2 regions of the Bradyrhizobium sp. BWC-3-1 genome follow, and region 1 is predicted to be linked to the other one. Evidence: predicted binding sites of a transcription regulator. Region 1 holds the regulator's gene; the other holds the start of a gene.
What was found. Region 1 encodes PhoB, which activates phosphate uptake and scavenging genes when phosphate is short. Its sites were predicted from a motif close to TGTCATNNANCTGTCAT; they were not measured.
Positions count from the first base shown of each region.

Region 2: RX329_RS01845 (DUF2794 domain-containing protein) is a predicted target of PhoB. The motif match lies at 1,960-1,976, and genes of this name have one in related genera.

Region 1 covers NZ_CP136625.1:8,464,117-8,467,940, forward strand. Annotated here, with positions in the region: gene RX329_RS40470 (GcrA family cell cycle regulator) at 342-854, shown strand; gene phoB (phosphate regulon transcriptional regulator PhoB) at 1,092-1,799, opposite strand; gene phoU (phosphate signaling complex protein PhoU) at 1,822-2,538, opposite strand; gene pstB (phosphate ABC transporter ATP-binding protein PstB) at 2,549-3,370, opposite strand; gene pstA (phosphate ABC transporter permease PstA) at 3,367-3,824, opposite strand, start outside.
Region 2 covers NZ_CP136625.1:380,030-383,853, forward strand. Annotated here, with positions in the region: gene acnA (aconitate hydratase AcnA) at 1-435, shown strand, start outside; gene RX329_RS01840 (DUF1223 domain-containing protein) at 670-1,446, shown strand; gene RX329_RS01845 (DUF2794 domain-containing protein) at 2,039-2,407, shown strand; gene RX329_RS01850 (GNAT family N-acetyltransferase) at 2,500-3,030, opposite strand; gene RX329_RS01855 (Bax inhibitor-1/YccA family protein) at 3,259-3,824, opposite strand, start outside.

The sequences.
Region 1 (3,824 bases):
GCCTGGTGAAACGGGTGTCAATGCCGCCCGGAAAGCCTCGCGAAACGCTGAATCCGTAGTCTTGCGGTGCCGATTTTGCGGGATTTGGCCACGGAACATGTGGAAGCGAGTCGGCGGACTCTTGCGCGGGAGTCACGCCATATTGTAGCGTTTGGATTGTCAGATACGACATCTCGTGCAGTGGTTCTGATCTTTAAGTCCTTATGTACCGGCGTAAACGTTCGGGCGTTCAAGACGCGCCCGGCGAGCCTTAAGGGATTCTGGCGGCACGGGTTTTTGAAGGCTTAGGCATTCGCTGCGAGGCCCCAGGATGGCTGGCGCGCAGCGAGGGAAAGGGTGCAATGACGGTTTTGACCTGGTCCGATGATCGCGTCGAGCAGCTGAAAAAGCTCTGGGAGGCCGGACTTTCGGCCAGCCAGATCGCGGCGGAGCTCGGCAATGTGACCCGCAATGCCGTGATCGGCAAAGTGCACAGGCTCGGCCTTTCGGGCCGCGCCAAGAGCCCATCATCGGCAGCGCCGCGGCCGCGCAAGGCGCGCCCCGCGCAGCACATGATGCGGGTGAGCCGCCCGATCTCGCGCGGCAACACCGCGCTGGCGCAGGCCTTCGAGGTGGAGGCTGAGCCGGATCCGGTCACCTATGACAACGTGGTGCCGATGAGCCAGCGGCTGTCGCTGCTGGAATTGAACGAGGCGACCTGCCACTGGCCGGTCGGCGATCCCTCGAGCCCGGACTTCTTCTTCTGCGGTGGAAGGGCGCTGTCCGGACTGCCCTATTGCGCTCAGCACTCGCGCGTTGCGTACCAGCCGGCGTCGGATCGGCGCCGCGCACCGGTAAAGCCGGGTCCCCGTTAGTCGTCACGCGAAGACAGTTCAACAATTTCAGTGTCGTCCCGGCCTAGTGCGCAATTGCGCACAGGGGGCCGGGACCCATACTCCGAGCACGCAATAATCGTGCGGAAGGGGTCACTCCGAGTCTTCGCCAAACCACGTTCGGTGGTTATGGGCCCGGATCAGCGCTCGCTTCGCTCGCTTGTCCGGGACGACGGCTGAGAATGCAGGGACAGCTCGCCAACAAACAAGCCTGCAACCCTACACCTGCTCTGCCTTGGCAAACCGATCATCCAGCGCGTAGCCGGCGCCGCGGACGGTGCGGATCGGGTCCTGCTCGCGGCCGAGATTGAGCAGCTTGCGCAGGCGGCCGATATGCACGTCGACGGTGCGCTCGTCGATATAGATGTCGCGGCCCCAGACGCTGTCGAGCAGCTGTTCGCGCGAGAACACCCGTCCCGGGTGCTCCAGGAAGAACTCCAGCAGGCGATATTCGGTCGGACCGAGATCGATCGGCCGGCCCGAGCGCGCCACGCGGCGCTTGTCACGGTCGAGCTCGATGTCGCCAAAAGCAAGGACGGTGGCGAGGCGCTCCGGGCTCGCGCGCCGCAGCAGGCCTTTCACGCGCGCCAGCAGCTCCGGCACCGAGAACGGCTTGACGATGTAATCGTCGGCGCCGGTCGCAAGACCCCGCACCCGCTCGCTCTCCTCGCCGCGCGCGGTGAGCATGATGATCGGGAGCTGCTTGGTCTCGGGACGGGTGCGAAGCCGCCGACACAATTCGATGCCTGACAGGCCCGGCAGCATCCAGTCGAGCACGATCAGATCGGGGATGTGCTCCTTGAGGCGGGTGTCGGCGTCGTCGCCGCGCATCACCGTCTCGACGTCATAGCCGTCGCCTTCGAGGTTGTAGCGGAGAAGCTCGGTCAGGGCTTCCTCGTCCTCAACCACCATAATGCGTGCGCCCATCGGGTCGTCGCTCCTTAAATCTTCAGGTGTTCGGTACCGTGTTGGCAAAGGTCGTCATGTCGCCCTTCGGCCGCTTGTCGGTGATCGCCTGGCCCTCGATCATGTAGAACACGGTCTCGGCGATATTGGTGGCGTGGTCGCCGATCCGCTCGATGTTCTTGGCGCAGAACATCAAATGGATGCAGAACGAGATATTGCGCGGATCCTCCATCATGTAGGTGAGGAGTTCGCGGAACAGCGAGGTGCAGATGGCGTCGACTTCCTCGTCGCCCTTCCACACCGCCATCGCCGCCGGCAAATCATGCGCGGCATAGGCGTCCAGCACCGACTTGACCTGCTGCTGCACGAGGTCGGTCATGTGCTCGAGGCCGCGGAACAGCTTGAGCGGATGGAAGTCCGTCTCCAGCGCCGCAACCCGCTTGCCCATGTTCTTGGCGAGGTCGCCGATGCGCTCGAGATCGGTCGCGACGCGCATGGCGCCGACGATCTCGCGCAGATCGACCGCCATCGGCTGGCGGCGGGCGATGGTGAGCACCGCACGCTCCTCGATGCGCTTCTGCAGCGCGTCGAGCTCGGTGTCGATGGCGACGACGCGCTGGCCGAGCGGGACGTCGCGGCGGATCAGCGCGTCGACGGACTCGACGATCATGCGCTCGGCGATGCCGCCCATCTCGGCGACCAGGCGAGTGAGTTCCTGGAGGTCGGTGTCGAAGGCCTTTGCGGTATGTTCAGAACCCATGTCGCGTCTCCTAGCCGAACCGGCCGGTGATGTAATCCTGCGTGCGCCGATCGGACGGCGACGTGAAGATCTTGCTGGTGTCGTCGAACTCTATCAGCTCGCCGAGATACATGAAGGCGGTCTTGTCGGAGACGCGCGCCGCCTGCTGCATGTTGTGGGTGACGATCGCAATCGTGTAATCCTCGGACAGCTCCTGGATCAGCTCCTCGACCTTGGCGGTCGAGATCGGGTCGAGCGCCGAACAGGGTTCGTCGAACAGAATCACCTCGGGCCTCACCGCGACGGTGCGGGCGATGCAGAGGCGCTGCTGCTGGCCGCCGGAGAGCGACAGGCCGGAGGCGTTGAGCTTGTCCTTGACCTCGTTCCACAGCGCGCCGCCGCGCAGCGCCTTCTCGACGCGGCCGTCCATCTCGGACTTCGAGATCTTCTCATAGAGACGGATGCCGAACGCGATGTTCTCGTAGATCGTCATCGGGAACGGCGTCGGCTTCTGGAACACCATGCCGACGCGGGCGCGCAGCAAATTGAGGTCCAGCCTGGGGTCGAGAATGTTGGTCTGATCGAGCATGAGCTGACCGGTGGCGCGCTGGCCGGGATAGAGGTCGTACATCCGGTTGAAGATGCGCAGCAGGGTCGACTTGCCGCAGCCCGACGGACCGATGAACGCCGTAACGCGGTTGGCGCCGAGCGTCAGGTTGATGTTCTTCAGCGCATGGTGCTCGCCGTAATAGAAGTTCAGGTTACGCACGGTCACCTTGGGAGGCGCCTCGGGCAGCACCGCCGCATGCGGCAGTCCACCGGACGCGCTCATCGACACGGAAAGATCACTCATTTTGCGGTCCTCTCGGCGCCAAGGATGCGCGCGAAAATATTAAGGGCAAGAACGGTCAGGGTGATGAGCAGCGCCCCGCTCCAGGCCAACTGCTTCCAATAGGCATAGGGGCTCTGCACGAAGTTGTTGATGGTCACAGGCAGGTTCGCCATCGTCTTGTTCAGGCCGAGGCTGAAGAACTGGTTCGATAGCGCGGTGAACAGCAGCGGCGCGGTTTCACCGGCGACGCGAGCGGTCGCGAGCAGCACGCCGGTGATGAGACCCGATCGGGCAGCCCGATAAGCGATCCGCTTGATCACCAGCGAACGCGGCAGGCCGAGCGCCGAGGCCGCCTCGCGCAACGCGTTCGGCACCAGCAGCAGCATGTCCTCGGTCGTGCGCAGCACCACCGGGATCACGATGACCGCGAGGGCGAGCGAGCCTGCGATCGCCGAGAAGCCGCGCATCGGCACCA
Region 2 (3,824 bases), 680 kb from region 1:
TCGATCTACGACGCCGCGATGAAATACCAGCAGGAGCAGGTGCCGCTGGTGGTGTTCGCCGGCGCCGAATACGGCAACGGCTCCTCGCGCGACTGGGCCGCGAAGGGCACCCGTCTGCTCGGCGTGCGCGCCGTGATCTGCCAGAGCTTCGAGCGCATCCACCGCTCCAATTTGGTCGGTATGGGCGTGCTGCCGCTGACCTTCGAGGACGGCACCTCCTGGTCGTCGCTCGGTCTGAAGGGCGACGAGAAGGTCACGCTGCGCGGCCTCGTTGGCGACCTCAAGCCGCGCCAGAAGCTGACCGCGGAGATTGTCTCCGGCGACGGTTCGCTGCAGCGCGTTTCGCTGCTCTGCCGCATCGATACGCTGGACGAACTCGAATACTACCGCAACGGGGGCATCCTGCACTACGTACTACGCAAGCTCGCGGCGTAAGCGCGGATTTGTGAACGGTGGCTCACTGCGAAGTGAGTAGTAGGTTACACGAAGGCGGCCTATCACAAGGCCGCCTTCACGCGTTTGCGGCAGGCTTCAGATGGGCCCGCCCGGCACAGAACCTCCCCTTGTACGGTTCTTGGACGGACAACAAATGTGTGAGGCCCGTAAGATTACGGTGACCATCCGGCGGTAAGATTTCCCTCTCACGAGCAATGGTGTGCGGCGTTCGACATGACAACAATGACGGCTTCTCATCTGGTTTCACGCTGGTCCGGTGCCCTCTGGTCGGGAGCTCTTGGTCTCTGTGCAATCGTCGCCGTCATCCGCCCTGCCGAGGCTGATCCCCGCGCCGTTGTCGAGTTGTTTACCTCGCAGGGCTGCTCCTCCTGCCCGCCGGCCGACAAGATCATCGGCGACCTCGCCCGCGATCCCTCGATCATCGCGCTGAGCATGCCGATCGACTATTGGGACTATCTCGGCTGGAAGGACACATTGGCCGATTCGCGCTTCTCTGCACGGCAGCGTGCGTATTCGCGCATGCGCGGCGACCGCGAAGTCTACACGCCGCAGGTCGTGGTCAACGGCTCCACGCATGTCGTCGGCAGCGACCGCACCGGCATCGAAAGCGCCATCGGCAAAACCGAGACGGGCACTGGTGTGATGAGCGTGCCGGTGACGATGTCGCTCGCGGGCAAGCAGATCAACGTCTCGGTGGCCGCGAGCAAGGAGCCGACGGCGTCCCACGGCGAGGTCTGGATCTGCTCGATTGCGAAGTCGGTGCCGATCGCGATCAGTCGCGGCGAAAATCGCGGACAGCAGGTCATCTATCACAACGTGGTGCGCAATCTGCTGAAGGTAGGCGACTGGACCGGCCGCCCGGAAAGCTGGACGGTGCCGATCGAGAACCTCACGCGTGACGGCGTCGACGGTGCCGTGGTCTATGTCCAGGACGGCAGCCGGGAGAGACCGGGCCCGATGCTGGGCGCGGCGTATACGTCGCTGCACTGACGCGCACTTCGAATCTTCCGACTCAAGCACACTCTCAATCCTCATGGTGAGGAGGCGCGTCAGCGCCGTCTCGAACCATGCAGGCCCTGCTGAGGCAGCTCGGCCTCGATCCTTCGAGACGCCGCTTCGCGGCTCCTCAGGATGAGGGGAAAGAGTTTTTGCTGAGATGGTGAGATATCCGTCGAGGCAGAAACATCCCGACCCAAACAAATCGACTCAAACAAAAAAGGACCAACTCGCGTTGGCCCTCCTTGTCGTGCGAACAGACCCGATCCTGACGGCCCCGGGGGGCTGGGGGCTGAGGAATCCGGAACCGAAAGGACCGGGTCAACGCACATAGGTCTTTTCGCAACGCAGGGCGGCAGTCGCTTGGCGGAAAAGCGGCGACACTATGATTCCTGCTAACGATCCCGTGACGGTTTGCCGCGACAGAGTTCCACCGCTGCGTGTGGGCGGATTGGCTCCGATTCCAAGGTCCTTCCAAGGGCCCTTGCGGTGGGGAACAGTTGGCGCGATCATGCAACCGTCATGATCCGCGGTCGAGGGACGGTCTTCCCGGACGCGGTCATGCTGATGCGACAGGAGGCGGCCTATGAGTCTGTCGGAGGATACCGATCCGAGCGAACAGCGTGCGGCGGCGCGCCCCGCCGCTTCGAATGCGCAACTGAGCCGCGTGACGTTCAACCGGCTCGAGCTGCACCGTATTCTCAATCTCTACGGCCGGATGGTTGCCGAAGGCGAGTGGCGCGACTATGCCATCGACTTCCTCAGGGATCGCGCTGTGTTCTCGGTCTTTCGCCGCGCCTCGGAAGTGCCGATCTATCGTATCGAGAAGGATCCGCGCCTCGCGCGCAAGCAGGGCATGTACAGCGTGATCTCGGCGACGGGCTTGATCCTGCGCCGCGGCCACGAACTGGAGCGCGTGCTCCTGGTGATCGATCGCAAATTGGCGGTGGTGTAGCAGGGATCCAGTAGCCCGGATGAGCGTAGCGACATCCGGGTCTTTGCTTGCAGCGTTCCCGGGTATCGCTTCGCTCACCCGGGCTACGGGCCTTACTTCCCCGGCACGCTCTTGGCGCCCTCGCCGAGGCTCCGCTGCATCATTACCGTGTCCAGCCAGCGGCCGAATTTCAGCCCGACGCTGGGATGCGTGCCGATCATTTTGAAGCCGGCCCTGGTGTGCACGCCGATCGAGCCGGCATTGGTGGAATCCCCGATTACCGCGATCATCTGACGGAAGCCGCGTGCCTCGCATTCGACGATCAGCCGCTCCAGCAGGAGCGCCCCGATGCCGCGGCGGTGGAAGGATGGATCGAGATAGATCGAGTTCTCGACCGTGAAGCGGTAGGCCGGGCGGGGCCGGTAGGCACCGGCATAGGCGTAGCCGGCGACGCGCCCGTCGAGGATGCCGACGAAATAGGGGTAGCCGCCATCGATCAGCGTGCGGTAGCGGCGCGTCATCTCGGCAAGGTCGGGCGGCTCCAGCTCGAACGTCGCGGTGCCCTCGCGGACAGCCTGCCGATAGATGGCCGTGATGGCGGGGAGGTCGGCCTCGGTGGTGGGCCTGATATCGGGTGCGGACATGCCGCAAGATTAGAGCCTTCCCGGGGCGGCTGGAAGAGGCAACCGTGCTTCCTCATACTCCGTCCTTGCGAGAAGCCCTTGCGACGAAGCAATCCAGAAATGCACCAGCGGAGGGACTCTGGATTGCTTCGCTGCGCTCGCAATGACGGTGGGTGTTGAGAGGCTCGCCCCAAACAAAAACCCCGGCCTCTCGGCCGGGGGTTGCTGTCGTCCACTCTGGGCTGGCGCTTAGTCGCGCTGGCCGAGGAGCTGCAGGAGCAGCGTGAACAAGTTGATGAAGTTCAGGTACAGCGACAGCGCGCCGGTGATGGCCGCACGCTCTGCGATGTCACCGCCGGCCGAAGCGTAACCGTAGATGTAGTCGTTCTTCAGCCGCTGGGTATCCCAGGCGGTGAGGCCCGCGAACACCAGCACGCCGACCACCGACACGACGAACTGCAGCACCGAGCTCGCCAGGAACAGGTTCACCAGGCTCGCGATGACGATGCCGATCAGGCCCATGAACAGGAACGAACCCATTCCGCTCATGTCACGCTTGGTGGTGTAACCGTAGAGGCTGAGCGCGCCGAAGGTCGCCGCGGTGATGAAGAACACCCGGACGATCGAGGTGTGCGTGAACACCAGGAAGATCGAGGACAGCGAGACGCCCATCAGTGCCGCGAACACCCAGAACAGGATCTGGGCGGTCGAAGGAGCGAGCCGGTTGATGCCTGCCGAGATCACGAACACCATGGCGAGCGGCGCGAGCATGAACAGCCACTTCAGGGGGCTGACGAACATCGCGTAGCCGAACG